2 regions of the Streptomyces sp. SLBN-31 genome follow, and region 1 is predicted to be linked to the other one. Evidence: riboswitches for the same ligand, from Rfam matches in the RefSeq annotation. Region 1 holds a riboswitch; the other holds the start of a gene.
The links. Region 1 has a riboswitch for glycine ahead of gcvP (aminomethyl-transferring glycine dehydrogenase). Riboswitches for the same ligand answer to the same signal wherever they lie in the genome.
Positions count from the first base shown of each region.

Region 2: it holds a riboswitch for glycine, as region 1 does, so the genes downstream of both, gcvT (glycine cleavage system aminomethyltransferase GcvT) here and gcvP (aminomethyl-transferring glycine dehydrogenase) in region 1, are expected to answer to the same signal.

Region 1 is NZ_VFNC01000002.1:1,536,144-1,551,308, forward strand. It holds gene FBY22_RS27050 (NAD-binding protein) at 1-348, opposite strand, end outside; gene FBY22_RS27055 (APC family permease) at 743-2,695, shown strand; gene FBY22_RS27060 (molybdopterin-binding protein) at 2,950-3,345, shown strand; gene modA (molybdate ABC transporter substrate-binding protein) at 3,520-4,329, shown strand; gene FBY22_RS27070 (ABC transporter permease) at 4,326-5,216, shown strand; gene FBY22_RS27075 (ABC transporter ATP-binding protein) at 5,269-6,441, shown strand; gene FBY22_RS27080 (molybdopterin-binding protein) at 6,468-6,887, shown strand; gene gcvP (aminomethyl-transferring glycine dehydrogenase) at 6,977-9,862, opposite strand; glycine riboswitch at 10,039-10,134, opposite strand; gene FBY22_RS27090 (PRC-barrel domain-containing protein) at 10,248-10,625, shown strand; gene FBY22_RS27095 (DNA polymerase IV) at 10,632-11,999, opposite strand; gene FBY22_RS27100 (MerR family transcriptional regulator) at 12,068-12,712, opposite strand; gene FBY22_RS27105 (bifunctional nuclease family protein) at 12,975-13,448, opposite strand; gene FBY22_RS27110 (MerR family transcriptional regulator) at 13,534-14,268, opposite strand; gene FBY22_RS27115 (FHA domain-containing protein) at 14,310-15,165, opposite strand, start outside.
Region 2 is NZ_VFNC01000001.1:947,683-962,847, forward strand. It holds gene FBY22_RS04535 (polysaccharide deacetylase family protein) at 183-989, shown strand; gene FBY22_RS04540 (YncE family protein) at 989-2,167, shown strand; gene FBY22_RS04545 (GNAT family N-acetyltransferase) at 2,174-2,806, opposite strand; gene FBY22_RS04550 (MerR family transcriptional regulator) at 2,856-3,767, shown strand; gene FBY22_RS04555 (EF-hand domain-containing protein) at 3,826-4,038, shown strand; gene FBY22_RS04560 (NADPH-dependent F420 reductase) at 4,241-4,903, shown strand; gene FBY22_RS04565 (MOSC domain-containing protein) at 4,914-5,459, opposite strand; gene FBY22_RS04570 (glycoside hydrolase family 25 protein) at 5,500-6,057, opposite strand; gene FBY22_RS04575 (phosphatidylinositol-specific phospholipase C domain-containing protein) at 6,119-7,150, opposite strand; gene FBY22_RS04580 (L-serine ammonia-lyase) at 7,258-8,625, opposite strand; gene glyA (serine hydroxymethyltransferase) at 8,685-9,950, opposite strand; gene gcvH (glycine cleavage system protein GcvH) at 9,965-10,342, opposite strand; gene gcvT (glycine cleavage system aminomethyltransferase GcvT) at 10,464-11,582, opposite strand; glycine riboswitch at 11,751-11,852, opposite strand; gene FBY22_RS04600 (AAA family ATPase) at 12,030-12,698, shown strand; gene FBY22_RS04605 (enhanced serine sensitivity protein SseB) at 13,352-14,146, shown strand; gene FBY22_RS04610 (enhanced serine sensitivity protein SseB C-terminal domain-containing protein) at 14,281-15,045, shown strand.

The DNA of each region.
Region 1 (15,165 bases):
CCGCTCCAGATGACGGCCACGCTCCCGGTCGAACATCCGGACGACCAGCCGGACGGAGGGGTTGACGGTGCGGGCCAGCAGAGCGGCGGTCATGTTGACCTGGTCGTCGCGGTAGGTGAGGGCGAGTGCCACCGCCCGCTCCACGCCCGCCGCGCGCAGGGTGCGTTCGTCCGGGCGGACGGAGACGTGCAGTTCGACCGGCGACCGCGGGTCGTGGTGCAGTTCGGCGACCTGGGCGCCGTGCTGGTCACTCGCCGACGGCAGCACGACGGTGACGATCTCACCGCACACGGCGTCCAGCTCGACGGCGAGCCGGTGCGCGAGTCCGTCGTCGCCGCAGATCACCATGTGCCGGGATCTCTGGCCGGGTTCCGTGCGGGCGGGGTGGGTCGACGTCACATCCGACGAACGGCCGGACCATGAGACCAGTTCCGGCCGTGTACCTGACAGAGTCCAAGATTGCGTCAAGGAGGCGCCAAGAGGGCGGGACGTTTCCTGGCACCCGGAGATGACGCTGGGTGTCCACCCACGCCCCTCTCCCGCCCAGCACATCCGCCGCCCGGCACCGCCGTTCGCTCCGCTCTCGGCATGCGGACGCCTCTCACCAGGTCGGTCTTAACGCAAGCTTGACGCCCTCGCCCCCCTCATCCACGGGCCAGCACGTCACGCTCCGCTTACGCTGGTGCCGCCGTCCGCGTGATGGCCTCCACCACACGCCGAGCCGCACCTCAGGAGCACGTCGATGGCCACCACCGAGCACCCACCCCCCAGTCGCCTGCGCGCCTGGATGCTGGAGGGGCTCTCCGACATGGGCAAGGGCGTCCAGCAGGCGCCGCACGCCCGGCCGGAACCCCCGCACAAGGGCCAGCGCTGGTACCGGGTGATGTGCCTGACCGGCGTCGACTACTTCTCGACCCTGGGCTACCAGCCGGGTATCGCGGCCCTCGCCGCAGGACTGCTGTCACCGGTGGCGACCGTCGTGCTCGTGATCGTCACGCTCGCCGGCGCACTGCCCGTCTACCGCCGCGTCGCCGAGGAAAGCCCGCACGGCGAGGGCTCGATCGCCATGCTGGAACGCCTGCTGTCCTTCTGGAAGGGCAAGCTCTTCGTCCTGGCGCTGCTGGGCTTCGCCGCCACCGACTTCCTGATCACCATCACCCTCTCCGCGGCGGACGCGGCCACCCACATGGTCGAGAACCCGCACCTGACCAGCATGCTGCAAGGCCGGCAGATGCTGATCACGCTGGTCCTCGTCGCCCTGCTCGGCGCGGTCTTCCTCAAGGGCTTCCTGGAGGCGATCGGCGTCGCGGTGGCCCTGGTGGTGGCCTACCTCGGCCTCAACGCGGTCGTCGTGGTCGTCGGCCTGTGGCACGTGCTCACCGCGGGGAACGTCGTCACCGACTGGGCCGGCGCCCTGACGACCGAGCACGGCAACGTCTTCGCCATGATCGGCGTGTCCCTGCTGGTCTTCCCCAAGCTCGCGCTGGGCCTGTCCGGTTTCGAGACCGGCGTTGCCGTCATGCCGCACGTGCAGGGCGACCCCGGCGACACCGAGGACAACCCCAAGGGCCGCATCCGCGACACGAAGAAGCTGCTCACGACCGCCGCCCTGATCATGAGCGTCTTCCTGATCGTCACGAGCTTCATCACCACCGTGCTGATCCCCGAGAAGGAGTTCAAGTCCGGCGGCCAGGCCAACGGACGCGCCCTCGCCTACCTCGCCCACGAATACCTGGGCAACGCCTTCGGCACGGTCTACGACGTCTCCACCATCGCCATCCTGTGGTTCGCGGGCGCCTCCGCGATGGCCGGCCTGCTCAACCTGATGCCGCGCTACCTGCCCCGCTACGGCATGGCCCCACACTGGGCCCGCGCCGTCCGCCCGATGGTGATCGTCTTCACCCTGATCGCCTTCCTGGTCACCTGGATCTTCGACGCGAGCGTCGACGCCCAGGGCGGCGCCTACGCCACCGGCGTACTGGTCCTGATGTCCTCCGCGGCGATCGCGGTGACCATCGCCGCCCACCGCGCGGGGCAGCGCGGCTGGACGATCGGCTTCGGCGTCGTCTCGGCGGTCCTGCTCTACGTCACCGGCGCCAACGTCGTCGAACGCCCCGACGGCGTCAAGATCGGCGCCTGCTTCATCGCCGGCATCATCCTGGTCTCCCTGCTGTCCCGGCTGGCCCGCGCCTTCGAGCTGCGCGTCACCGACGTCCAGCTCGACGCTATGGCGCAACGCTTCATCCGGGACATGGCCAGCCGGAAGATACGGTTCATCGCCAACGAGCCCGATCAGCGGGACAAGGCCGAGTACCGCGACAAGATCGAGCAGATCCGCGCCGACAACGACATGCCCGACGCGGAGGACTTCGTCTTCGTCGAGGTCACGGTCACCGACCCCTCCGAGTTCGAGGCCGGCCTCACGGTGCGCGGCGAAGTCCTGCACAACCGCTACCGCGTGCTGACCCTGGAGTCGTCCTCGATCCCGAACGCCCTGGCCGCGCTCCTCCTCCACGTCCGCGACACCACGGGCTGCATCCCGCACATCTACTTCGAGTGGACCGAGGGCACCCCCTTCGCCAACTTCCTGCGGTTCTTCCTCTTCGGCCAGGGCGAGGTCGCCCCGGTCACCCGGGAGGTGCTGCGCGAGGCTGAACCCGACCGCGACCGCCGGCCGCGCGTGCACACGGGCTGACGTACGCACGGGCTGACGTACGCACGGTCTCGACATGCGAGGCAGCGGGCCGCCGAGCCCGGCCGGCGACCGCCACCGGCGTGGCTGCGCACGGCCGGCCGGGTGCTGCGCGCTCGTCTCCTGCGCCACGGCCGAACCGGTCGCCTGGGACGCACGCACCCTGACGCCCCTGCGCGCCCGGGTCCGGCTTCCGTCGCACGTCACGAGCCCAACCCTTTTCCGCCGCGATCCGTTCCCGGCCCTATCGTGACCGCATGCAGAGCTACACGATCGGCCAGGCAGCACGGCTGCTCGGCGTCAGCCCGGACACCGCACGCCGCTGGGCCGACGCCGGCCGGGTGGACACCCACCGCGACGAGGGCGGACGCCGGCTCATCGACGGCCGGGCACTCGCGGCCTTCTCCGTCGAACTCGCCAAGGCCGGCAGCACCGACGACGAAGCCCCTTACACCTCGGTCCGCAACGCCTTCCCCGGGATCGTCACCGCGATCAAGCTCGGGGACGTCGCCGCCCAGGTCGAGATCCAGGCCGGCCCGCACCGCCTGGTCTCCCTCCTGACCCGCGAGGCGGTGGAGGAACTCGGTCTTGAGGTCGGCATGGAGGCCACGGCCCGCGTGAAGTCGACCAACGTCCACATCGACCGCACCTGACCCGCCCGCCCCACCCCTCCCGTACGAACGCACATGCACGGCCCCGGCGCCCATTGGGCCAGCTCGTGCGAAGCAACAGGAGGCTTATGCCTCGCATATGCGCCAGTATGATCGACGCATGGGAGGGGCTCGACGGACTCCTCCACGGAGGCAACCGAGGGAGTGGACCCCGTGATGACCCGTTCCGCGCGCCGGACCCTGCGGACGGCCGGCGCCGGCACCGCCGCGCTGCTCGCCCTGACCGCCTGCTCGTCCTCCGACTCCAGCGACACGAAGTCCGCCCCCGCGCCGTCCTCGTCGGCGAAGCTGTCCGGCACGGTCACCGTCTTCGCCGCCGCCTCCCTCCAGGAGAGCTTCACGACCCTGGGCAAGGAGTTCGAGAAGGAAAACCCCGGCACGAAGGTCACCTTCAACTTCGGTGGCAGCGACACCCTCGCGGCGAGCATCACCGGCGGCGCCCCGGCCGACGTCTTCGCCGCCGCCAGCCCCAAGACGATGGCGATCGTGACCGACAAGAAGGACGCGGCCGGCACCCCGGCCACCTTCGTCCGCAACCAGCTGGAGATCGCCACGCTGCCGGGCAACCCCGACGAGGTCTCCTCCCTCAAGGACCTCACCAGGTCGGGCCTCAAGGTCGTCCTGTGCGACAGGACGGTGCCCTGCGGCGCCGCGGCTCAGAAGGCCCTCGACGCGAGCAACCTGAAGCTCACCCCGGTCTCCTACGAACAGGACGTCAAGAGCGCCCTGACGAAGGTCGAGCTGAAGGAGGCCGACGCGGCCGTCGTCTACAAGACGGACGTGAAGGCCGCCGGTGACAAAGTGGAGGGCGTGGAATTCCCCGAGTCCGCCAACGCCGTCAACGACTACCCGATCGCCCTGCTCAAGAACGCGCCCAACGCCGCCGCGGCCCAGGCCTTCATCCAGCTGGTGAAGTCCGCCGAGGGGCAGAAGGCGCTGAGCGGGGCCGGGTTCCTCAAGCCATGACCTCCGGCGACGAGCCCGACGCCGCGGCCGACACCCTTGCGGGCGGCCCGCGGCCCGGCCGTGCCCGCAAGACCGGACCGTCCCGGCGCCAAGACCGCCGGCTGCGGGGCCGCGGCGTCCCGCTGCCCCTCCTGCTCCCCGCCCTGCTCGGGCTTGCCTTTCTCCTCCTCCCGCTGCTCGCCATCCTCGTCCGGGCCCCCTGGAGCACCCTCCCCGACCAGCTGACCAGCGCCGAGGTGTGGCAGGCGCTGCGGCTGTCCCTGGTGTGCGCGACGTCGGCGACCCTGGTGTGCCTGGTCGTCGGCGTCCCGCTGGCCTGGCTGCTGGCCCGCACCGACTTTCCCGGCCGCGGTCTGGTACGGGCTCTGGTGACCCTGCCCCTCGTCCTGCCGCCGGTCGTCGGCGGTGTCGCCCTCCTCCTCGCCCTCGGCCGCAACGGCATCGTGGGCCAGTGGCTGGACTCGTGGTTCGGCATCACCCTGCCCTTCACCACGACCGGCGTCGTGGTCGCCGAGACCTTCGTGGCGCTGCCGTTCCTCGTCATCTCCGTCGAGGGCACCCTGCGCGCGGCGGATCCCCGATACGAGGAGGCGGCCACCACCCTGGGCGCCTCCCGCTTCACCGCCTTCCGCCGGGTCACGCTCCCCCTCATCGCCCCCGGCATCGCCGCGGGCGCCGTCCTGGCCTGGGCCCGGGCACTGGGCGAGTTCGGCGCGACGATCACCTTCGCGGGCAACTTCCCCGGCCGCACCCAGACGATGCCCCTGGCGGTCTACCTGGCCCTCCAGAACAACCCGGAGGCGGCCATCGCCCTCAGCCTGGTCCTCCTGACGGTCTCGATCGCGGTACTCGCAGGGCTACGGGACCGCTGGATGACGACGTCATGAGACGCGAAAACCCACCCGACCGCAAAGACCTGCCGGACCCGAGGGCCACCTGATGCGAAACCCCCACCCCGCAGCCGCCGACGGCGCTCAAGCCCCACAGGGGCCACCCGCACCCGACCACGAATCCGGCACGGATGGTGCCGGTGGGAAGCCCGTCCCGGCCGAAGGCCGGGCAGGACAAGCCCGCACCGCCCTCGACGCCCACCTCCAGGTGATCCACGCCCGGTTCAGCCTGGACATCACCCTTACCGCGGCCCCCGGCGACGTCGTCGCCCTCCTCGGCCCCAACGGCGCCGGCAAGACCACCGCCCTGCGCGCCCTCGCCGGCCTCACCCCCCTCACCGACGGCCACCTCCGCCTCGACGGCACCGACCTGACCCGCACACCCCCCGAGAACCGCCCCGTCGGCGTCGTCTTCCAGGACTACCTGCTCTTCCCCCATCTCACCGCCCTGGACAACGTCGCCTTCGGCCCCCGCTGCCAGGGCGCCACGAAGGCCGAGTCCCGGGCCCGGGCCACCGAATGGCTGACCCGCATGGGCCTGGCGGACCACATGACGGCCAGACCCCGCCGCCTCTCCGGCGGCCAGGCCCAGCGCGTCGCCCTCGCCCGCGCCCTCGCCACCAACCCCCGCCTGCTCCTCCTCGACGAACCCCTCGCCGCCCTCGACGCCCGCACCCGCCTCGACGTACGCGCCGAACTCCGCCGCCACCTGGCGGAGTTCGAAGCCGTGGCCGTCCTGGTCACACACGACCCCCTGGACGCCATGGTGCTGGCCGACCGGCTGGTGGTCGTCGAGCACGGCGAGGTCGTCCAGGAGGGCAGCCCGTCCGACATCGCCCGTCACCCCCGTACGGACTACATCGCCAGACTGGTCGGCCTGAACCTCTACAAGGGCCGGGCCGACGGGCACACCGTCCGCCTCGACGCCGGCCCCACCATCACCACCACCGAAGACCTGTCCGGTCCGGTGTTCGTCGCGTTCCCGCCCAGCGCCGTCACCCTCTTCCGCAACCCGCCCACCGGCTCCAGCGCCCGCAACCACTGGCGCTGCGAGGTGGCCGGCCTGGAGACCCACGGCGACCAGATCCGCGCCGACCTCATCGGCGAACTGCCGCTGGCCGCCGACCTCACCACGGTCGCGGCGGCCGAACTCGGCCTGCACCCCGGCTCGGTGGTCTGGGCGACGGTCAAGGCGACGCAGACGCACGCATACCCGGCATGACGGGCGCCCGGCCCTAGGGTTTGCCCATGACCCTGAGCATCCGCAACCAGATCCCCGGCACGGTCACCGCCGTCACCCCAGGCGAGGTGATGGCGACGGTCAAGGTGCGCCTCACCGGCGGCCAGGACATCACCGCGGCGATCACCCGGGAGTCCGTCGAGGACCTCGGCCTCACCGACGGCACCGCCGTACGCGTGCTGGTGAAGTCGACGGAGGTCTCCCTGGCCACCGCCCCGGTCGCGGGCCTGTCCATCCGCAACCAACTGCCCGGGACGGTCACCGGCCTCGCCACCGGCGGCGCCATGGCCTCCGTCAAGGTGGCCGTCCAGGGCGCCGAACTGACGTCCGTCATCACCAAGGACGCCGCACAGGACCTCGGTCTGGCCTCCGGCACCTCGGTCGTCGCCCTGATCAAGGCGACGGAGATCTCGCTCGCCACCGCCTGAGAACGACACCCACCAACCCCGCCCCCGGCGCGCCACACGCAACGCGAAAGGGCCCCACCGAAGCGGGGCCCTCCTCCAAGCCTGTCGGCTCAGTCCTCGTACGCGTCCAGCGGCGGGCAGGAGCAGACCAGGTTGCGGTCGCCGTACGCCTGGTCGATACGGCGCACCGGCGGCCAGTACTTGTCGGCGGCCGAGACCCCGCCCGGGAAGACGGCCTCCGCACGCGTGTACGCGTGCTCCCACTCCCCGCCCAGCGCGGCGGCGGTGTGCGGAGCGCCCCGCAGCGGGTTGTCGTCCGCCGGCCACTCGCCCGCGGCGACCTTCTCGATCTCCGCGCGGATGGCGATCATCGCCTCGCAGAACCGGTCGAGCTCGCCGATGTCCTCGGACTCGGTCGGCTCGATCATCAGCGTGCCGGCGACCGGGAAGGACATCGTCGGCGCGTGGAACCCGTAGTCGATGAGCCGCTTGGCGACGTCGTCGACGCTCACGCCGGTCGCCTTGGTCAGCGGCCGCAGATCGATGATGCACTCGTGCGCGACCAGCCCACCGGGGCCGGTGTAGAGCACCGGGTAGTGGGGCTCGAGCCGCTTGGCGATGTAGTTGGCGGAGAGCACGGCCACCTGCGTGGCCCGCTTCAGCCCCTCGCCGCCCATGAGCCGGACGTAGGCCCACGAGATCGGCAGGATGCCCGCCGAGCCCCAGGGCGCGGCGGAGATCGGGCCGACGCCCGTCTCCGGCCCGGCGGCCGGCTGCAGCGGGTGGTTGGGCAGGTACGGCGCCAGGTGCGCACGCACGCCGACCGGGCCGACGCCCGGACCGCCGCCGCCGTGCGGGATGCAGAAGGTCTTGTGCAGGTTCAGGTGCGACACGTCGCCGCCGAAGTGGCCCGGCTTGGCGAGGCCCACGAGCGCGTTGAGGTTGGCGCCGTCGACGTACACCTGCCCGCCGGCCTCGTGCACCTGCGCGCAGATTTCCGCGACGTGCTCCTCGAACACACCGTGCGTCGACGGGTAGGTGATCATCAGCACCGCCAGCTCGTCGCGGTACTGCTCGATCTTCGCCCGCAGGTCCTCGACGTCGATCTCGCCGTCCTCGGCGGTCTTGACGACGACGACCTTCATGCCCGCCATGACGGCGCTGGCCGCGTTCGTGCCGTGCGCGGACGACGGGATGAGGCAGACGGTCCGCTGCTCGTCCCCGTTGGCCCGGTGGTAGCCGCGTACGGCGAGCAGTCCGGCCAGTTCGCCCTGCGACCCGGCGTTGGGCTGCAAGGACACCTTGTCGTACCCGGTGACCTCGGCCAGCCGCTCCTCCAGCTCCCGGATGAGCGTCAGGTAGCCCTGGGCCTGCTCGGCGGGCGCGAAGGGGTGCAGCTGCCCGAACTCGGGCCAGGTGACCGGCTCCATCTCGGTCGTCGCGTTGAGCTTCATGGTGCAGGAGCCCAGCGGGATCATGCCGCGGTCGAGCGCGTAGTCGCGGTCGGCGAGGCGGCGCAGGTAGCGCAGCATCGCGGTCTCGGAGCGGTGCTGGTGGAAGACGGGGTGGGTGAGGAAGTCGCCGTCGCGCAGCAGCTCGCGCGGCAGGGCCTCCTCGACGACGGCGTCCAGCGCCTCGATGTCGCCCTTGACCCCGAACGCGCTCCACACGGCGCTCAGCTGGGCCCGGCCGGTGGTCTCGTCGCAGGCGACGGAGACGTGGTCGGCGTCGACGAGCCGCAGGTTGACGCCGTTGTCGCGGGCGGCGGCGACGATCTCGGCCGCCTGCCCGGGAACGCGCGTGGTCAGGGTGTCGAAGTAGGAGCCGTGCACGACCTCGACCCCGCCGGCCCGCAGCCCCTCGGCAAGGATGGCGGCGTACCGGTGGGTGCGCCGCGCGATGCCCTTCAGGCCCTCCGGTCCGTGGTAGACGGCGTACATGCCGGCCATGACGGCGAGCAGCACCTGGGCCGTACAGATGTTGCTGGTGGCCTTCTCCCGGCGGATGTGCTGCTCACGGGTCTGCAGCGCCAGCCGGTACGCCCTGTGCCCGTCCGCGTCCACGGACACGCCGACGAGCCGCCCGGGCAGGCTGCGCGCGAACTTCTCCTGTACGGCCATGTAGCCGGCGTGCGGCCCGCCGAAGCCCATCGGCACACCGAACCGCTGCGTCGTACCGACGGCGATGTCCGCACCGAGCTCCCCGGGCGACTTCAGCAGCGTCAGCGCGAGCAGGTCGGCGGCCACGGTGACGAGCGCGCCGAGCTCGTGCGCCTGCTCGATGACCCGCTTGATGTCGCTCACGGCACCGGAGGCGCCGGGGTACTGCACCAGAACGCCGTTGATCTCACGGCCGGCGAGGTCGGTCGGGATCCCGTCCCGGAGGTCGGCGACCACGACCTCGACGCCCGCCGGCTCGGCTCGGGTCTCGATGACCGCGATGGTCTGCGGCAGCGCGTCGGCGTCGACGAGGAAGAGGCCCTTCTTGTTCTTCCCCATGCGCCGGGAGAGCGCCACGGCCTCGGCGGCCGCCGTCCCCTCGTCGAGCAGGGAGGCGCCGGAGGTGGGCAGTCCGGTGAGTTCGGCGACCACGGTCTGGAAGTTGAGCAGGGCCTCCAGCCGGCCCTGCGAGATCTCCGGCTGGTACGGCGTGTAGGCCGTGTACCAGGCGGGGTTCTCCATCACGTTCCGCAGGATGACCGGCGGCGTGAAGGTGCCGTAGTAGCCGAGCCCGATCATGGAGTCGAGGACCTGGTTGCGGTCGGCGAGCGAACGCAGCTCGGCGAGCACCTCGGCCTCGGTCCGCGCGCCCGGCAGATCGAGCGCGTCGGCGTTCTTGATCACGTCCGGTACCGCGGCGGCGGTCAGCTCGTCCAGCGAGCCGTACCCGACCTGCGCGAGCATCTTCGCCCGCGCCTCGTGGTCGGGCCCGATGTGGCGCTGCTCGAACGGGATTCCCTGTTCGAGCTCGGAGAGCGGAATGCGGTGGGCGGTCATTGCGGAGGCCTCCTGGTCTGACGCGACCTTCGAGGGGCACCACGGCGCGGGTACCCGGACGGCCTCCCCCTCTGTCATCTCAACCTGAGAGCTTCACCGGATCGCCCAGGGGCGCCCGGTTTTCACCGTCGGTGAGAGCGGAAGCCGTCGACACCCGCCCTGCTTTCCAGAGTGACCTCGTCCGTGCGGTACGTGAGCCTGAGAGATTCCGGGGAGGATTTGCTCCTTCGGCGCCTCCGGTGTTCTCCGGAGGACTCTCCCGCACGGGGTCAGCAGCCAGTGCCAGCGTACCAGCGGGCACAACACAGGGGTCTTTCGAGTGGCCGCCCGTCCCGTTGTGCTCTTTTGTAGTGCTTAGGACGAGTTGCGAGCAACAGGAGGGCACGTGCAGACCGACATCGATCCGCGCAACCTGATCGGCCGCAAGGCGTTCGACCGCAACGGCACCAAGATCGGTACCGTCGACGAGGTCTATCTGGACGACGCCACCGGCGTGCCCGAGTGGGCGGCGATACGCACCGGTCTGTTCTCCCGCGACGCCTTCGTCCCCCTGGAGCCCAGCGAACTGGTCGAGGGCACGCTCCACATTCCCTTCGAGCGCTCCCTCATCAAGGACGCCCCCGACTTCGGTGTGGGCCGCCACCTCTCGCCCGAACAGGAACTGCAGCTCTACCACCACTACGGCCTTGACGTGGCACCCCCGCCGTCCTTCCCGGACCGCAGCTTCGGCAAGCTGGCGGGAACGGAGGACGCGGACGCCTAGGCCCGGTCACGCACCGACCCCCTCGACGGAGACCCCAGCCGCCCCCTCGACCAACGGCAGCGGATCGGCCGGCTCCAGGTCGGGATCGTCGACCCGGAACGTCCGCACCCGCCCCGGCTCCGACCCGGGCGTCTCGAAGCGCACGGTCACCCTGCCCAGCCCGCTCCCCTGCACCCACCCGTGCCCGAACTCGGCATGCCGCACGTCGTGCCCCGCGGGCCACCGCCGCTCGACGACCACCTGCTGCTCCTCGACCGGCTCCTCGTCCCCCTCCTCCGCCACCTGCTCGGCCGCGCCTTCCCCGGCCGCCTGGGCGAACAGATCCTCCTGCGTGTAGTCGGCCAGCCCGCTCACCCCGACCCCCAGCAACCGCACACCCCCCGTCGTGTCCACGGAGTCCAGCAACCGCGCGGCGGCCTCCCGCACCACCGCCGGATCGTCGGTCGGCCCCCGCAGCGTCTCCGACCGGGTCAGGGTGGAGAAGTCGTACCGCCGCACCTTCAGCACGATGGTCCGCCCCGACAGCCCCGCGGCCCGCAGCCGCCGCACACACCGGTCGGCGAGCCGCTGCACCTCCAGCCCAACCCGCAGCCGGTCGTGGATGTCCACGTCGTACGTGTCCTCGACGGACACCGACTTCGCCTCGCGCTCGGCCACCACGGGCCGCTCGTCGCGCGCCAGCGCCATGGCGTGCAGGGCGTGCCCGTGCGCCTTGCCCAGCAGCCGTACGAGCTCGTCCTCCCCGGCCTCGGCAAGGTCGTCGACCGTGGTGATCCCGGCCCGCCGCAGATGGTCCCCCGTCGCCGGTCCCACCCCCGGCAGGGTCCGCACCGACATCGGCCCGAGCATCGCCCGCTCGGTCCCGGGCTCGATCAGCACCAGCCCGTCCGGTTTGGCCTCCTCGGATGCGATCTTCGCGAGCATCTTGGACGCCGCGAGCCCCACGGACCCGGTGAGCCCCGTGCCGGCCCGTATGTCGGCCCGCAGCTTCTCCCCCACCAGCCGCGCCGAGACCGCGTCCCAGGCCACCCCGCCGGCCTCCAGGTCCACGAACGCCTCGTCCAGGCTCAACGGCTCCACCAGGGGCGACAGCACGTGCAGGAGCCCCATGACCTGCTCGCTGATCGCCCGGTAGAACCCGAACCGGGGCACCAGATACGCGGCGTTCGGTGCCAGCCGCCGCGCCTGGGCCATCGGCATCGCGGACCGCACCCCGAACACCCGCGCCTCGTACGAGGCCGTCGCCACGACCCCGCGCGGCCCCAGTCCGCCCACGACGACGGCTTTCCCGCGCAGACTCGGCTTGGACGCCTGCTCCGCCGAGGCGTAGAAGGCATCCATGTCGAGATGCAGGATCGTGGGCGCGTTTCTCACATCTCCGATGCTGCCCTACGCCACTGACAATGCCCCCGTACGACGGCCGGACCGCCGTCGCTCCCGCCTCAGACGGCCCGGTTGCGCCGCCGCGCCAGTTCGTCGGCCGGGTTGGATCCCACCAGGGTCTCGCCGGTGTCGATGCGCTCGCCGTGCAGCTGGGACAGCGCGCTCTCGACGTCCCGCCAGACCACCCCGACGGCGATGCCGAAGATGCCCTGGCCGCCCTGGAGCAGTGCGTGGACCTCGTCGGGCGAGGTGCACTCGTAGACCGTGGCGCCGTCGCTCATCAGCGTCATGCGCTCAAGGTCCCGGAAGCCGCTCTCCCGCAGGTGCTGCACCGCGGTACGGATGTTCTGCAGCGACACACCGGTGTCCAGGAAGCGCTTCACGATCTTCAGGACGACGACGTCCCGGAAGCTGTAGAGCCGCTGCGTCCCGGAACCGTACGCGGGCCGCACGCTCGGCTCCACGAGCCCCGTGCGCGCCCAGTAGTCCAGTTGCCGGTAGGTGATGCCGGCGGCCGCGCAGGCCGTCGGCCCGCGGTAGCCGATCTCCTCGGACGCCATCGACGCCGCCCCTCCGCTGCTCGGCACGGCCGCAGGTCGCTGCGGAACGTGGTCGGCCGCGTTGCTCTGAAGCGGGTACGGTCCGCTGTCCCCGGGACCACGTCCGGGGGCACCCCCAGCCGTACCGTCGCCGCTGCTTCTCACGCCGACCTCCGTCCTTGACCTGCCTCCTCGACGGTAGGCAGCCACCAGGGGTGCGTCAACGACCGCCACACTCGGCACGCCGAGTGATAATCACCCTGAGAGTGGTTTCCCGTGCCCCACCGCGGGGAAAGGCTAGCCGAATGCGCTCGGAGCGAGCCGCAGGACGCTCGCACTGGCCCCTGGCAAATGCGGGCATTTGAGCCGTGATCGCCTGCGAACCGGCCACTCACGGACCACCGGGGTCCGCCGGGCCGGCCCCGCCTCACTGACTGCTGGTTCCGAAGTCCTCCGGCGAGATCTGGTCGAGGAACTCGCGGAACTTCTCCACCTCGTCCTCCTGCTCGTCCGGGATCGCGATGCCCGCGTCGTCGAGCACACCGTCGCTGCCGTAGATCGGCGTACCGGTGCGCAGCGCCAGCGCTATGGCGTCGGACGGACGGGCGCTCACCTCGACCCCGCTGGCGAACACCAGCTCGGCGTAGAAGACGCCCTCACGCAGGTCGGTGATGCGCACTTCGGTGAGCTCCTGGCCGACGGCCTCCAGCACGTCCTTGAACAGGTCGTGGGTCAGCGGTCGCGCGGGGGCCATGCCCTGCTGGGCGAAGGCGATCGCCGTCGCCTCCCCCGGCCCGATCCAGATGGGGAGGTAGCGGTCGCCTCCCACTTCACGCAGGAGCACGATCGGTTGGTTGGAGGGCATTTCGACCCGGACACCTACGACATCGAGCTCGTTCACACAGCAACCCTAGGACGTGCCCGGGACGTTTGGGTAGTCGGGCAGGAAACGGGGGGACGATCCGGCCTTGCGGCGCATGCCCGGCTCAGGGCAGTCGCACACCGAGCGCGGTCTGCACAAGAGCCGCGTGCAGCTTCACCGTGAGCGCCGCCAGCTCCTTCGTACGGGCCTCCGCGTGGGCCCTGGTCTGCGGATTGCGGTGCCGCTTCAGCGGGGCCACCACCTGGTCCACGAGCCCCGCCTCGCGGTCGGCGGCGGCCTTCATCGCCCTCAGGTGCCGCGGCTCGATCCCGAACCGCCCCAGTTCCACCACGAGGGAGGCGACGGTGACCGCCTCCGCGTCGTACGACCCGTCCGGCATCGGAGTGAGCAGACCGTACGACTCCCACTCCTTGAGCTGCTCCTCGCCGATCTCGGCGGCGGCGAGCAGCTCGTCCTTCCCGATCCTGGCGGCCGTCGGCCCCTCCAGGGGCTCCAGGGCGGCCTCACCGTCCCGCTGACGGCCCACCGCGGGCAGCGCCACGGCCTCGCCGCGCTCCATGGCGTCCAGGTGCTCTCGGATCACCTTCAGCGGCAGGTAGTGGTCGCGCTGCATCCGCAGGACGTGGCCGAGGCGCTCGACGTCGCCGACCGTGAACTTGCGGTATCCGGAAGGGGTCCGCTGCGGCTCGATGAGCCCTTCCGACTCCAGGAAGCGAATCTTGGAGATGGTGACTTCGGGAAACTCCTCGCGCAGCACGTTCAGCACTGTGCCGATGCTCATCAGACCGTCCGTGGCGGTGGTGCCGTGGCCGGCACCACCGCTCGGTGTTTGCAGCATGGACATTCCCTGGGGTCCCCCCGGACGCTGTCCGGGAGCGGTCAGTAGCCCTGCTGGCTCGCGTAGAAGACCAGCCGGTACTTGCCGATCTGGACCTCGTCACCGTTGTTCAGGGCGACCTGGTCGATCCGCTCTCGGTTGACGTACGTGCCGTTGAGGCTCCCCACGTCGGCCACCGTGAACGTGCCGTCCGCACCGCGGCGGAATTCCACGTGCCGACGCGAGACCGTCACGTCGTCCAGGAAGATGTCGCTCTGCGGATGGCGGCCCGCCGTGGTCAGGTCGCCGTCCAGGAGGAAGCGGCTTCCCGAGTTCGGCCCGCGACGCACCACCAGCAGTGCGGAGCCCAGCGGCAGCGCGTCCACGGCCGCCTGCGCCTCGGGAGAGAGCGCCGGCAGCTGCGTCTGGCCGGTGACCTCGGCGTCGTAGGCCTCGATACCGGAGATGGAGATCGTGGAGGTCGTCTCGGACGGCCGCTCGGCCGCGGCTCCGCCGCGCAGCGGGGCTCCGCAGTTGGAACAGAAGCGGCTGTTCTCCGCGTTGCGGTTACCGCACCTCGTACACACCAGGGCCGACATAGGGGAAAACCCTCCACCCGTACTTGAGGTTGACGGTTGCCCGAAACCTATGCCGCCGGGCTGCGCAGGGTCAACCGACGGCGCGCCCTGACCTCCGGAAATGTCACCGCCCGGCCCAGCGACCTGGTCCCGGAAGAGGGGACGCTGGCCTTCCGCCTCGGGCTGTGCGCGATGACGAGCGGTGGCATTGTCGCTGCCCTCTCGCGCGCTCTTGCCGAACAACTTCGCAAACAACTTCACGGGCGATTCCCCTTGACCGAAACAGACCCGCCCGTGGGGCAGGACGAACCCTGACTCAATACGCCGGCCGACCCGGACA
Region 2 (15,165 bases), on a different contig from region 1:
CCCATGACATGGGGCGGTCCGCCTGCCCGCGGTGTCCGGAGCAAGCCGTAGGCCCTGGCGTCGAATCTCCGCCTCCACGGAGACGTCCGGGCCCAGGCCCCTTTTCCGGAGCCGCGCGCCGCGACCCGAAAACATCCCCCTAATCGGGGCAATCGGCCTTTTTCTTACCATGTCCCCCTTAAATGGTGCGGGTGACCCCGACCGACCGCCGCACGGCCCTACGCACGGGCGCCGGCCTCCTCGCCGCAGGCGCCCTCTCCGCCGGATGTGCCACGCACGGCGCCGTCGCACATTCCGCGCCCTCCGCGTCGCGTCCGACGTCCACCGGACCCTCCGCCACCGAGCCGACCTCCCCCGGAGCGGCCCCCGCCCCCCGCCGCTACCCGGGCCGACCCGCCCAGCTCACCCACGGCCCCCGCACCCGCCCCCGCGTCGCCCTCACCTTCCACGGCCAGGGCGACCCCGCCATCGCCCACTCCCTGCTGACCGAGGCCGAGAAGCACGGGGCCCACCTCACCGTCCTCGCCGTCGGCACCTGGCTCGACGAGCACCCCGACATCGCCCGCCGGATCCTCGACGGCGGCCACGACCTCGGCAACCACACCCAGCGGCACCTGGCGATCGACAGCATGTCCGAGGCCGAGGCCCGCGCCGAGATCACCGCCTGCGCCGGCCGGCTCAGGCACCTCACCGGCTCGATCGGCACCTGGTTCCGCCCCTCCCGGGCCCCGCTGGCCTCCCCGCTCGTCAGCCGCCTGGCCCGCGAGGCCGGATACCCGCACGTCCTGTCGTACGACGTCGACTCCCTCGACTACACCCGGCCCGGCGCCGACGCCGTCACCCGCAAGGTCGCCGCCGAGGTGCGCGCCGGGTCCGTGGTCAGCCTGCACTTCGGTTACCCGGACACCGTCGAGGCGCTCCCCGCCGTCCTGGAAGAACTCGCCCACCGCGGCCTGTCCGCGGTGACCACCACGGAGTTGTTCAGCTGATGCAGCGCACCCGAATCGCTCACGCCCTCCTCGCGAGTGCCGTCCTCGTCTCCCTGGCCGCCTGCGGCTCCGGCGCCGACCACCACAAGGACGAGGCCCTCGGCAGCAAGGCGGCCGTCGCGCCCGCCCGGAAGGAGGCCGCCGTCCAGGGGCTGCCCGGCATGCCGCCCGTCCTCGACCCCAAGGACGTGTACGCGGCCGACCGCCCGAACCGGCTCTCCCCGGTCGTCAAGGACTTCCCCTCCCGGGTCTACGTCCCCAACACCAACTCCAACACCGTCACCGTCATCGACCCCGCGACGTACCAGGTGATCGAGACGATCCCGGTCGGCACCCAGCCCCAGCACGTCGTCCCCTCCTGGGACCTGAAGACGCTGTGGGTCAACAACGACCGCGGCAACACCCTCACCCCCATCGACCCGAAGACCGGCAAGGCGGGTAAGACGGTCGACGTCCACGACCCCTACAACCTCTACTTCACGCCGAACGGCAAGTACGCGATCGTCATGGCCTCCCTCGACCGCGAACTCGTCTTCCGGGACGCGCACACCATGAAGCGCGCCAAGACCGTCCCGGTCAGCTGTTACGGCGTCAACCACGCCGACTTCTCCCTGGACGGCCGGTACTTCATCGTCTCCTGCGAGTTCAGCGGGGAACTGCTCAAGGTCGACACCGAGCGGATGCGGGTCGTCGGCCAGCAGAAGCTGCCCTTCCACGGCTCGATGCCGCAGGACGTGAAGATCTCCCCCGACGGCAAGCGGTTCTACATCGCCGACATGATGGCCGACGGCGTGTGGATCCTCGACGGCGACAAGTTCACCCAGCCGTCCTTCCTGCCCACCGGCAAGGGTGCCCACGGCCTCTACATCAGCCGCGACTCACGCGAGATGTACATCTCCAACCGCGGCGAAGGCAGCATCTCCGTCTTCGACTTCGCGCAGAACAAGCTCACCAAGAAGTGGCACCTGCCCGGCGGCGGCAGCCCCGACATGGGCGGCGTCTCGGCGGACGGCAAGGTCCTGTGGCTGTCCGGCCGCTACAACGCCGAGGTGTACGCCATCGACACCGCCTCCGGCCGCGAACTGGCCCGCATCAAGGTCGGCAGCGGCCCGCACGGACTCGCGGTCTACCCCCAGCCCGGCCGCTACTCACTCGGCCACACGGGCATCTTCCGCTGAGCCGCCCTACCGGGGCAGCAGCAGCGCCTCCGAGCCCACGGCACGGTAACCGGCGGCCTGGAACGCCCGCACGCTGCGGGCGTTCCCCGGGGCGACCTGGGCCCACAGCGGCTCGGTGGCCAGATGACGGGCGGCGGTCACCAGCAGCCGCCCCAGCCCCCGGTGCCGTACCCCCTCGTCCACCTCCACCGAGACCTCCAGCCGGCCGCCGACCCCGTGCCCCGTCACCAGCACGCCGCCGTCCGCCTCCCAGGCCCGCACCTCGTCGCGCCGGCCGCGGGCGTAGCCGACCCGGGAGTGCGTGGCGTCCTCGATCTCCCTCAGCGCCAGGGGCGGTTCGCCGGGCAGCGGGGCGGCGACCAGCAGCGCGTCGACCGTCTCCGCCCTGCGGCCCGTGCGCTCCATGAACACCGCCAGGAAGCGCGGGTTCATGGAGGCGGCCAGGGCGTCGCAGTCCGTGGCGCGCAGGGTGTCGTACACCCAGTCCGGATCCTCGTCGGTGAAGACGACGGAGTGCGCGGTGAAGGCGAGGACACCGGCGTCGCGCTCACAGACCTGCGGGACGACGGTCGTACGGCCGTCGGCGGGCGGGAAGACGTCGCGGGCCGCCGCGTCGAGAATGTCCCGCAACGTCTCCATCTCCGCGCTCCTTGAGTCTCCACCCACTGGAAGGCCCACACTCGCAGACATGATCGACGACGGCACCGGACTTTTCACCATCGGAGAGCTGGCCAGGTCCACCGGACTGACGGTGCGGACGATCCGCTACTGGTCCGACGAGGGCGTCCTGACCCCCGTGACCCGCTCCCCGGGCGGCTACCGGCTCTACGACGCCGGCTCCGCCGCCCGCCTGGAACTGATCCGCACCCTGTGCGAGCTGGGCCTCGGCCTCCAGGACGTGCGCAAGGTGCTCGTGGGGGAGCGGACGGTCGCGGAGGTCGCGGCGGCGCACGTGGTCGCCCTGGACGCGCAGATCGGCACGCTGAGGGTGACCCGTGCGGTGCTGTCGTCCGTGGCGCGACGCGGTTCGACCGCGGAGGAGATGACCCTGATGAACAGACTGGCAAGGCTGTCGGCGGCGGAGCGCCGGCGGATCATGGAGGAGTTCGTGGACGAGATGTTCCACGGACTCGACCTCGTCGACCCGGACGTCCACGAGCGGATGCGCAACACCGCGGTGAACCTGCCGGACGACCCGACACCCGAGCAGGTGGACGCCTGGGTGGAGCTGGCGGAGCTGGTGCAGGACCCCGAGTTCAAGGCGCAGATGCGCAGGGCGGCCGAGTTCAATCACGCCGACCGCGGACAGGGGGCGCCTGCCGGGACGTCCATGTGGTTCGCCAAGCGGCTCGTGGAGCTGGTCGGTCAGGCGCGCGAGGAGGGCATCGCGCCCGAGTCGCCCGAGGCCGAGGAGGTGCTGCGGAAGCTGCTGGGCCGGGCCGACCGGGCCGACGTCCTCGAACGCGTCCGGGCGACCCACAACGTCCGTCTCGCCCGGTACCGCGAACTGCTCGGTGTACTCAAGGGCGAGCCGGTGCGGACGTTCGAGGACGAGTTCGGGTGGGTGGTCGCCGCACTGAAGGCGCATCCGGGCGGTTAGTCTGACCTGCGTCAGTACGCCAGCACGGCAATGGAACATGGATAAAAGGGGCGGATCGGTGGCCGATATCGAAGCAGCGCGCAAGGAGTTCCAGAGGATCGACACCGACGGCGACGGGTTCATCACCGCCGCCGAGTTCAAGACCGCTCTGGCCCAGGGGGGCGACTGGAACGTCACCGAGTCGGTGGCCGAGGTCATCATCAAGGCCCGCGACCTCAACGGCGACAAGGTCCTGTCGTTCGACGAGTTCTGGGCGTACCTGAACAAGTGACGCCCGCCCGAGGGGCGCCGGCGCGGTGTGCGCCGGCGCCCCTTCGTCATGCCCGGCGCCGGATCCCGCCGCCGGGGACGATGCCCGTTCGACGGCCGGCGCGGAACGGGTACTCGCCGCCCGTCGGAATAGCCCGGAGAGGCCCGGGGTTGACGCGGAGCAGACGTATGCGTGTGCATCGACCCGAAAGGCAAGGCCTGTCATGAAGATCGGCATCATCGGCGCGGGCAACATCGGCGGCAACCTCACCCGACGGCTGACGGCCCTCGGGCACGACGTCTCCGTGGCCAACTCCCGAGGCCCGCAGACCCTCACCGAGCTGGCCGAGGAGACCGGCGCGACGCCCGTACCGGTGGAGGAGGCGGCGCGTGACGCGGAGATCGTCGTCGTCACCGTCCCGCTGAAGGCCGTCCCGAACCTGCCCTCCGGACTGCTCGACGGGGCCGCCGAGGGCGTCGCGGTGATCGACACCGGCAACTACTACCCGCAGCAGCGCGACGGGAAGATCGCCGGGATCGAGGACGAGGGCCTGACCGAGAGCCGCTGGACCGAGCGGCAGATCGGGCACCCCGTGGTCAAGGCCTTCAACGGCACCTATGCCATCGACATCCTGGAACGCGCGCGCCCGGCCGGCGCCCCCGACCGGCAGGCGCTCCCGGTGGCGGGCGACGACGAGGCGGCCAAGCGGAAGGTCAGGGCGCTGATCGACGAGCTCGGCTTCGACACCGTGGACGCGGGCGGCCTCGACGACTCCTGGCGCCAGCAGCCGGGCACCCCGGTGTACGGCCTGCGCGAGGGCGTCGACGGGGTGACGAAGGCGCTGGCCGCGGCGAGCCCCGAGCGTACGGCGGAGTGGCGGGCCTGACGCCGCCGGCTCAGACGACGTCCAACGGCCGGTGCGGCCCCTCCGGCAACTCCACCTCGACCGGGTCCCCGGGCCGCACCACGCCGCCGCTCACGACGACGCCCATGATCCCGGCCCTGCGCCGGACCGAGCCGTCCGCGTCCCGCCCGACGACCTGCTTCAGCAGCCCCCTGCGGAAGTCGTCGATCTGCGGACACGGGTTGCGCAGCCCGGTGACCTCGACGACCGCCTCGTCCCCGAGCCGCAGCAGCGCGCCGACCGGCAGGCCCAGCAGATCGATCCCCCGCGTGGTGACGTTCTCCCCGAGCTGCCCGGCCGCGACCTCGAACCCGGCCTCCCCGACCTCGCCGAACAGCTCCTCGTGAATGAGGTGCACCTGCCGCAGGTTCGGCTGCGAGGGGTCCCGGGCCACCCGCGACCGGTGCTTCACCGTCAGCCCGGCATGCACATCACCCTCGACGCCCAGCCCTTCGAGCAGCGTGATGCTCTCCCGGTTGGGCTTGGTGAACGAGTACGTTTCGTTGCTGCTGACCGCGGCGACCGACCCACCCGACATGAGAATTCTCCCCTCGTCCCTACGGGGAATGATCTCTCACTCAGGCGCCCGCGGCCCACTCCTTGAGGGCCGCCCTGCTCGCGAAGTCCGCGACGTCCTTGTCGTGCGGTTCGCTGGAGTACTGGTGGAAGCGCCACTTGGCCTTGATACGGGGCTTGCCCGCCGTGACGTAGTCGGCGATCCACAGGCCGTCGCCGGCGTACGAGGTGCGGTCGATGTCGAGCCAGAAGTTCCTGTTGGCGTAGAGGATCACCCGGTTGTTCGGCCTGAGCGCCTTCACCTTGCGGATGAAGGAGTCCTTCTCCGCGTTGCTCGCATGCGTCCCGGAGCTCGTCGTCTCCCAGTCGACGGCGAGGACGTCGCCCGCTTTCTCGGGGGCGTGCCGGACGAAGTACTCGGCCTGGGCCTGGAGGTTGCCGGGCCACAGGAAGTGGTAGAAGCCGACGACCAGGCCCGCGTCCCGGGCGGTCTTCGTCTGCGCGGCCAGTCTCGGGTTGACGTACGAACGGCCCTCCGTCGCCTTGACGAAGGCGAAGGAGAGGCCGTCCGTACCGTACGAAGCGGACTGGAACGCGCTGACGTCGATTCCGTGCAGCATGGGGGAACTCCCTGAAGTACCGTCGTGGGGAGAGGAGTTGCGGACCCCATACTTTAGGGCGTCAACTTCTGGCGGCCACCGAACTCAGCACGGATGCCGGCTTCGCCGCCCAGTCCGAGGTGATCAGACTCGCGTGGTCCCCGGCCAACAAGGCCAGTCTGGCGGCCACTTCGGCGTCCGTCGGAGCGGTCGAGGAGATCGCCGGGGAGACGCCGGCCGCGTCCGTCATGATCAGGATGTAGTGGTTCGCCGAGTAGAAGGACGTGTCGTAGCCGTTGTCGACGTACGACGCCGCGTCACCGTCGAAGAAGACGAACCACGGCCGGATGGAACTGTCGTAGCGGCCGGCGCGCGGGTCGCCGCCCGCCGCGCCGAGCACCGCCGGGAAGGCCTGCGCCGCCGAGATGTTCCCGGCCGCGTACAGGTCGCGCAGGTGGTCGCCGTACTCCTCGTCGGTCCAGTAGTGGTCGAAGGGGTTCTGCTGCTCGACCGTGCCGGGTGTGAGCTCGAAGAGGAACTTGCCCTTCATCGCGTCCCGCGTGGGCCACGCGTTCGCCTTCGCCGCCGCGTCGAGCGTGGAGTAGGAGGAGCCGAGTAGGTCGGCCGGCCGGAAGACGCTCCCGCCGAGCTTGCGCGAGACCAGGGTGTCGAACTCGTCGGGGCCGAGGCCGGCCTTGTTGTTGAAGCCGACCTTCAGCTCGACCTTGACGACGACGGGCGCGTGGTCGGGGTGGAGCTGCTGCCAGGCCGCCATGTTGTCCAGGCAGCTGCCGAGGTCCTGGTTGCGGCTCTTGCTGTAGAGCTCGCCCGGCGTGGCCGCCTTCTCGCAGTTGTTGTCGTTGCCCAGCGGATTGCTGTGGCTCACCCGCCACCGCCTGCTCAGGCTGTCCGCGTACACGTCCAGCTCCAGCAGCGAGGCACCGGAGTCCAACGCCTGTGCCCAGTAGGTGTACTTGGCCTTCTCGTACGCATTGTGCGTCCCGATCGCCGTAGTCTCCGAGAACTTCGGCGACGCCGCATGGGCGTTGCCCGGTACCGCCATCAGCATCGCGGCCGCGCCCAGCAGCGCCGCCACCCGTCTCACCACGCGCATACGTCAAAACCCCTTCGCCGTCACCGAGTTGGCGGCAGCGTAGGGGCAGACGGTTACTGATGGGTAGACCCGGCTGGAACGTCATTCTCCGCCCGGCGCGGGGGAGTTCAGCACTCGATGATGTTCACGGCGAGTCCGCCGCGGGCGGTTTCCTTGTACTTGACGCTCATGTCGGCCCCCGTGTCCTTCATGGTCTTGATGACCTTGTCGAGGGAGACCTTGTGGGAGCCGTCGCCGCGCATGGCCATCTTCGCGGCCGTGACCGCCTTCACCGCGGCCATGCCGTTGCGCTCGATGCACGGGATCTGGACCAGGCCGCCGACCGGGTCGCAGGTCAGGCCCAGGTTGTGCTCCATGCCGATCTCGGCCGCGTTCTCGACCTGTTCCGGCGAGCCGCCCAGGACCTCCGCCAGCGCGCCCGCGGCCATGGAGCAGGCCGAGCCGACCTCGCCCTGGCAGCCGACCTCGGCGCCGGAGATGGAGGCGTTCTCCTTGAACAGCATGCCGATGGCGCCGGCGGCGAGCAGGAAGCGGACCACGCCGTCCTCGTCCGCGCCGGGCACGAAGTTGATGTAGTAGTGCAGGACGGCGGGGATGATGCCGGCCGCGCCGTTCGTCGGCGCGGTGACCACGCGGCCGCCCGCCGCGTTCTCCTCGTTCACCGCCATCGCGTAGAGCGTGATCCACTCCATCGCGTGCGCCAACGCGTCGCCCTCGGCGCGCAGTTGCCGCGCCGACATCGAGGCCCGGCGCCGGACCCGCAGGCCACCGGGCAGGATGCCCTCCCGGGACAGGCCGCGTGAGACGCACGCCTGCATGACCCGCCAGATCTCCAGCAGCCCGGCCCGTATCTCCTCCTCGGTGCGCCAGGCCTTCTCGTTCTCCAGCATCAGCGCGGAGATCGACAGTCCGGTCTCCTCGGTCAGCCGCAGCAGCTCGTCGCCGGTGCGGAAGGGGTACTTCAGCACGGTGTCGTCGAGCTTGATGCGGTCCGCGCCCACCGCGTCCTCGTCGACGACGAAGCCGCCGCCCACCGAGTAGTAGGTCTTCGACAGCAGTTCGGTGCCGGAGGCGTCGAACGCCCACACCGTCATGCCGTTCGCGTGGTACGGCAGCGCCTTGCGCCGGTGCAGCACGAGATCGTCGTCGAAGGAGAAGGGGATCTCGTGCTCGCCGAGCAGCTTCAGCAGCCCCGCGGCCCTGATCGCCTCGACCCGCTCGTCGGCCGTCTCCACGTCCACCGTCCGCGGTGAGGCGCCCTCCAGGCCCAGCAGTACCGCCTTGGGCGTGCCGTGCCCGTGGCCGGTCGCGCCGAGCGAACCGTACAGCTCGCAGCGCACCGAGGCGACGGAGGGCAGCACGCCCTCGTTGCGCAGGCGGCGGGCGAACATGCGCGCCGCGCGCATCGGACCGACCGTGTGGGAGCTGGACGGGCCGATGCCGATCGAGAACAGGTCGAAGACCGAGATGGCCACGGGTACTCCTCAGTGCGGGGGTGGTGGGGCACCCGGCTCACGGGTGCCCCACCGGGGACTTACTTGTTCAGGCCGGGGTACAGCGGGTGCTTGTGGGCCAGGGCCACGACCCGGGCCTTCAGACCGGCCGCGTCGTACGACGGCTTCAGCGCCTCGGCGATCACGTCGGCGACCTCGGCGAAGTCCTCCGCCGTGAAGCCGCGGGTCGCCAGCGCCGGAGTACCGATCCGCAGCCCCGACGTGACCATCGGCGGGCGCGGGTCGTTGGGGACCGCGTTGCGGTTGACCGTGATGCCGATCTCGTGCAGCCGGTCCTCGGCCTGCTGCCCGTCCAGCTCGGACTCGCGCAGGTCGACCAGGAGCAGGTGCACGTCCGTGCCGCCGGACAGGACGTTCACCCCGGCCTCGCGGGCGTCGGCGGCCGTCAGGCGCTCGGCGAGGATGCGGGCACCCTCCACCGTACGCCGCTGGCGCTCCTTGAACTCCTCGCCCGCGGCGACCTTGAAGGACACCGCCTTCGCCGCGATCACGTGCTCCAGCGGACCGCCCTGGAAGCCGGGGAAGACCGAGGAGTTCAGCTTCTTCGCGAAGTCGGTGCTGCGCGCGAGGATGATGCCGCCGCGCGGGCCGCCGAGCGTCTTGTGCGTGGTGGAGGTGACGACGTCGGCGTACGGCACCGGGTTGGGGTGCAGCCCCGCCGCGACCAGGCCCGCGAAGTGGGCCATGTCGACCCACAGGTACGCCTCGACCTCGTCGGCGATCCGGCGGAACTCGGCGAAGTCCAGCTGCCGCGGGTATGCCGACCAGCCCGCGATGATGACCTTCGGGCGGTGCTCCTTGGCCAGCCGCTCCACCTCGGCCATGTCCACCAGGCCGGCGTCGTCGACGTGGTACGCGACCACGTCGAACTGCTTGCCGGAGAAGTTCAGCCGCATCCCGTGGGTGAGGTGCCCGCCGTGGGCGAGGTCCAGACCCAGGATGGTGTCGCCGGGCTTGGCCAGCGCGAACAGGGCCGCCTGGTTGGCGGAGGCGCCGGAGTGCGGCTGGACGTTGGCGTACGCGGCGCCGAACAGCTCCTTCACCCGGTCGATGGCGATCTGCTCGGCGACGTCGACGTGCTCGCAGCCGCCGTAGTAGCGCCGGCCGGGGTAGCCCTCGGCGTACTTGTTGGTCAGGACCGAGCCCTGGGCCTCCATGACCGCCAGCGGAGCGAAGTTCTCCGAGGCGATCATCTCGAGGGTGGACTGCTGGCGCCCGAGCTCGGCGTCGACCGCGGCCGCGATCTCAGGGTCGAGCTCGTGCAGGGGTGTGTTCAGGACAGACATGCGTCTACGGCTCCTCAGCCGGCGTTCTGGGCGGTGTACTCGTCGGCGGAGAGCAGGTCGCTCGGCTCCTCGGTGACGCGGACCCTGAACAGCCAGCCGCCCTCGAAGGGGGCCGAGTTGACCAGGGACGGGTCGTTCACCACGTCCTCGTTGATCTCGGTGACCTCACCGGTGACGGGGGAGTACAGGTCGCTGACCGACTTGGTCGACTCCAGCTCGCCGCAGGTCTCGCCCGCGGTCACGGCGGAGCCCACCTCGGGAAGCTGGGCGTAGACGACGTCGCCGAGGGCGTTGGCCGCGAACTCGGTGATGCCGACCGTCGAGACGCCGTCCTCGGCGGCCGACAGCCACTCGTGCTCCTTGCTGTAGCGCAGCTGCTGGGGGTTGCTCATGGCCTGAATTCTCCTGTACGCGCGGGAGTGCTGGTGAATGGGGGACTGCTGGATACGCGAGTGAGCAGGGCGGATGTGCTCGGCGTCACGTCCGTGCGGTGAAGCCGTCCGGCTCCAGTGTCTACTTCTGCCGCTTGTAGAAGGGCAGTGCCACGACCTCGTACGGCTCATGGGTGCCCCGGATGTCCACACCGACCCCGGGCGTGCCCGGTGCCGCGTGCGCCGCGTCGACGTACGCCATGGCGATCGGCTTGCCCAGCGTGGGGGAGGGGGCGCCGGAGGTGACCTCGCCGATCACCTCGCCGCCGGCGACGACCGGGTACCCGGCGCGCGGCACCCGGCGGCCCTCGGCGACCAGGCCCACCAGGACGCGCGGCGGGTTCTCCCGCGACCGCGCGGCGGCCGCCTCCAGGGCCTCGCGGCCCACGAAGTCGCCCTCCTTGTCGAACTTCACCACCCGGCCGAGCCCGGCGTCGAAGGGCGTCAGCTCGGTGCTCAGCTCGTGCCCGTACAGCGGCATGCCCGCCTCCAGGCGCAGGGTGTCCCGGCAGGACAGTCCGCAGGGGACGAGCCCGGCGCCCTCGCCGGCCTTGGTCAGCGCCTGCCACAGCTCGACGGCGTGTTCCGGCCGTACGAAGAGCTCGAAGCCGTCCTCGCCGGTGTAGCCGGTGCGCGCGATGAGCGCGGGGACGCCGGCGACCGTGCCCGGCAGGCCGGCGTAGTACTTCAGGCCGTCGAGGCCGGCGTCGGTGAGGGAGGCGAGGATGCCCGGCGACTCGGGGCCCTGCACGGCGAGCAGCGCGTAGGCGTCCCGGTCGTCGCGCACCTCGGCGTCGAAGCCGGCGGCCCGCTCGGTGAGGGCGTCCAGGACCACCTGGGCGTTGGAGGCGTTGGCGACGACCATGTACTCGGTCTCCGCGAGCCGGTAGACGATCAGGTCGTCCAGGATGCCGCCGTCGGTCCGGCAGATCATGGTGTAGCGGGCGCGGCCCACGCCGACCGAGGCGATGTTGCCCACCAGCGCGTGGTTCAGCAGGGCGGCCGCCTGCTCGCCGGTCACGGTGATCTCACCCATGTGGGAGAGGTCGAAGAGGCCCGCCTTGGTCCGCACGGCGAGGTGCTCGTCGCGCTCGGAGCCGTAGCGCAGGGGCATGTCCCAGCCGGCGAAGTCGGTCATCGTCGCGCCCAGCGAGCGATGCAGGGCATCGAGCGCGGTACGGCGGATTTCGGTACTGCTCATCGGACGGTCGTCTCCCAGGGCGTTGAACATGACGGACGAGGTCATGACGGGCGAGGTCGTTCCTCCCCATCTGTCATCGGAACCTGAGAGGTTCGCCATGACCGCGGACGGCATGGCTTGCACCGTGGGTGGGACCGCCGAGGACGGCGGCCCGCTTTTCAGATGTGCCTCGCCCGCGCGGTAACGGGGCCTGAGAGATTCAAGGGAGGGACTTGCTCCTTCGGCGCCCCAGCGACGCAGACGTGCTGGGGACTCTCCCGCGCGGATTCAAACGGCCGGTATGCAGTTGGCGCGCACATCATTGCACGCCCCGCCCGGCCCGTGGCAGGCCGCATCTGTAACAGGCCTGTGGCGGGAAAAGGACCGAACCGCGAGACATCCTGCATTACCTTCCTTTTACAAACGGTGGGGAGAAGCTTTCCTGACCCCGCAGGAAGGACGATCACGGTGAACAGGACCACGGTGTACGCCACGACCTCGGCGGTCTCGCTGCCCGAGCAGTCCGCGGCCCCGGCCCGCGAGCGGTGCGGCCGGAGACCGGCGCCGGTCGTCCGCGACCTCCGTGACCGCTCCGGCCGCAGCCCGCACGCCCTGCTCTTCGGCCCCCGTGACGTCGTCGTCGTCACCGGCCTGCCCGGCAGCGGCAAGTCCACGCTGATGAGCCGCGCGGTGCGGGGCATACGCGTCGACTCACAGGACACCCGGGACCGCTGGGAGGCCCGCGCCCCGCGCCTGCTGCCGTACGCGGTCTACCGCCCCCTGGTCCGGCTCGCCCACTTCGCCGGCCTGCGCCGCGCCCTGCGGCACGGGGAGGGCGTCGTCGTGCACGACTGCGGCACCCAGGCCTGGGTCCGCGACTGGCTGGCCCGCGAGGCCCGCCGCCGGGGCGGTGCCATGCACCTGCTGCTCCTCGACGTCACCCCGCGCACCGCGCTGGAGGGCCAGCGCGAGCGCGGCCGGGGTGTCTCCCGCTACGCCTTCCTGCGCCACCGCACCGCGGCCGCCCGCCTGATCCGCTCCGTAGAACGCGGCGACCTTCCCACCGGCATCACCTCGGCCCTCCTCCTGGACCGCCCCGCAGCGAACACCCTCACCACCATCACCTTCACCACCTGACCCGACGCACATCGACAGGCCCCGTACGCAAGGACCGACGTCACCGCGGTGGCGCCTCTGCCCGGCCGGCCCACAACCCCGACCCCGCCCCACGGGCAGCCCCACCGCACGCGCAGCGACGCGTCAGCGCTGTCGGCTCAGCGACGGCCTCGGCCGGGGGACGCGTGCCCGGCCCGGAAGCCACCCCGCTCCACCGCCGGCCCCGCCGCACGCGCAGCGACGCGTCAGCGCTGTCGGCTCAGCGACGGCCTCGGCCGGGGGACGCGTGCCCGGCCCGGAAGCCACCCCGCTCCACCGCCGGCCCCGCCGCACGCGCAGCGACGCGTCAGCGCTGTCGGCTCAGCGACGGCCTTGGCCGGGGGACGCGTGCCCGGCCCGGAAGCCACCCCGCTCCACCGCCGGCCCCACCGCGCGCGCAGCGACGCGTCAGCGCTGTCGGCTCAGCGACGGCCTCGGCCGGGGGACGCGCGTCCGGCTCACAACCCGTCCCCGCCCCCTTGCCGCCCTGCCGCGCGGTTCGTCCCGCCGCGGACGTCGCGGCCTGCCCGCCGCACTGGACGTGAGCGGGCCGTGCGCGGGGAGGGGCCGGTGGCGGTGGTACCCGCTAGCCTTGCCAGCCTCAGCAGTGGTACTCAGCAGGCGGTCGTAGACAGATGGACTTCCCAGCGGATCTCCCCGCGGACTTTCCCACGCAGGCGCACCCCCATCCGCACGGCGGTTGGCCCGGCAACGAGCTGGAGGAGGTGCTGTCGGCCTCCCTCGGCGTGCCCTCCGCGGGCGGCCGGATCATCGAGGTCCTGGGCCGCAGCTACCTGTGGATCCCGCTGCCCAACGGCGGCGGCCCGGACACCGGCCCCGTCGACCTGCCCACGGTGGAGCTCGAGGGCCAGGCCTACGTCCCCGTCTTCAGTTCCGAGGAGCAGTTCCGGCAGGCCGTGGGCAGCCACATGGCGTACACGATCGCCCCGGCCGTCGACTTCGCCCGCGGCCTGCCCCCGCAGGTGGGCCTCATCGTCAACCCCGACGGCGTGGTCGGCATGCCCCTGCCGCCCGCCGCGGTCGCCGAGCTGTGCCGCGTGGGCCGCACCCCCCTCGACGGCCCCGCCGCCGGCGGGCGGGTCAAGCTCTACGAACCGGACTGGCAGGACGACCCGATCGACTTCCTGGCCGCGGCCTCGGCGGAGTTCGCCGAGACGGGCGTGGTCGTCACGGCTCGCCGCTGCCTCGCGGCCGTGGAGACGGCCGACCCCGTGATGTTCGTCGGCGTGGAACTCTCCCAGTGGGAGGGCGACCTCAGGGCCCTCCCGCTGCAGGCCCTGGAGAGAGCGGTGACCCGGATCCCCACCCAGTGGCCGGTGAACCTGGTCCTCCTGGACGTCACCGACGACCCGGTGGCGGTGTGGATGAGGGACCAGGTGCGCCCTTTCTACGTCAGGGACCACCTCTAGAGGACGCGGCGGCGACGCCGTACGCACCACGGGTCCTGAGCCACCGGGCGCTTAAGCTGTCACTCAATGCGGGGCAACTTCTCGAAGGGGCGGTACGACAGGTGAGCGCGAGCCTCAGCGGCAGCGTCGAGCACATGCTGCGCCAGGTGACGCCCGGGCGCTACGACGCCTACGAGGCACTCCTCCGCGCCCTCGCGACCCCCGGCTCGGGTCAGATCTGGATGCTCCTGTGGCACGGCCAGGCCGGCTCGCCGGACGCCCAGTACGGAAACATGGAGGTCGACGGCTACGGCTACGCCCCCTGCGTCACCTCGGCCCAGGAACTGAGCGCCAGCGGCTGGAACAGGTCGTACGAGGTGGTGGACGGCCTCGACGTGGCCCGCACCCTCTACCCCGACCACTTCGGCCTCTGGCTCAACCCGCACGCCCCCGGCGGCGGCGTCGGCATCCCCTGGCTGGACCTGCGCCGGGTCGCCACCGGCCTGGAGCGCCAGCCGGCCGGCCCGCTCCGGCTGTCGGAGCCGGCCATCGAGATCCCGCAGTTCTTCGCCCTCCTCGCGCAGAACGCCCACCGCACCCCCGCCGTACGCTCCCTGCGCCGCGCGTGGGTGCAGCCGGCGCTCGGCGCGCCGTACCTCGCCATCGGCCTGGACGTGTACGACACCAGCCCCGGCGCCGTCGACTCCGTCCGCGCGATGATGCAGCAGTCCGTCGGCGCCGTACCCGACGGGCTGCCGGTGTCGACCGTGGCGATGTCCGACGACTTCGACCCGGTCGCGCTCTGGATGCGGGCGAGCGCCCGCCCCTTCTACGACCGCGAGGCCCACGCCCCCGCCGGCGCCCCCGCCCAGGCGCCCGCGGCGGGCTACGGCTACCCGCCGGTGCGGGGTGGGTACTGAGTGTCCGCTCCGGGCGACGCGGACTGAGACGCGCGCCTTTGGTTCAGACCGGAGGAGACGTTCTTCGCGCGTAGATACCGCCAACTGATCCACTTGTAAACCAAATGTCCGAAAGAATTC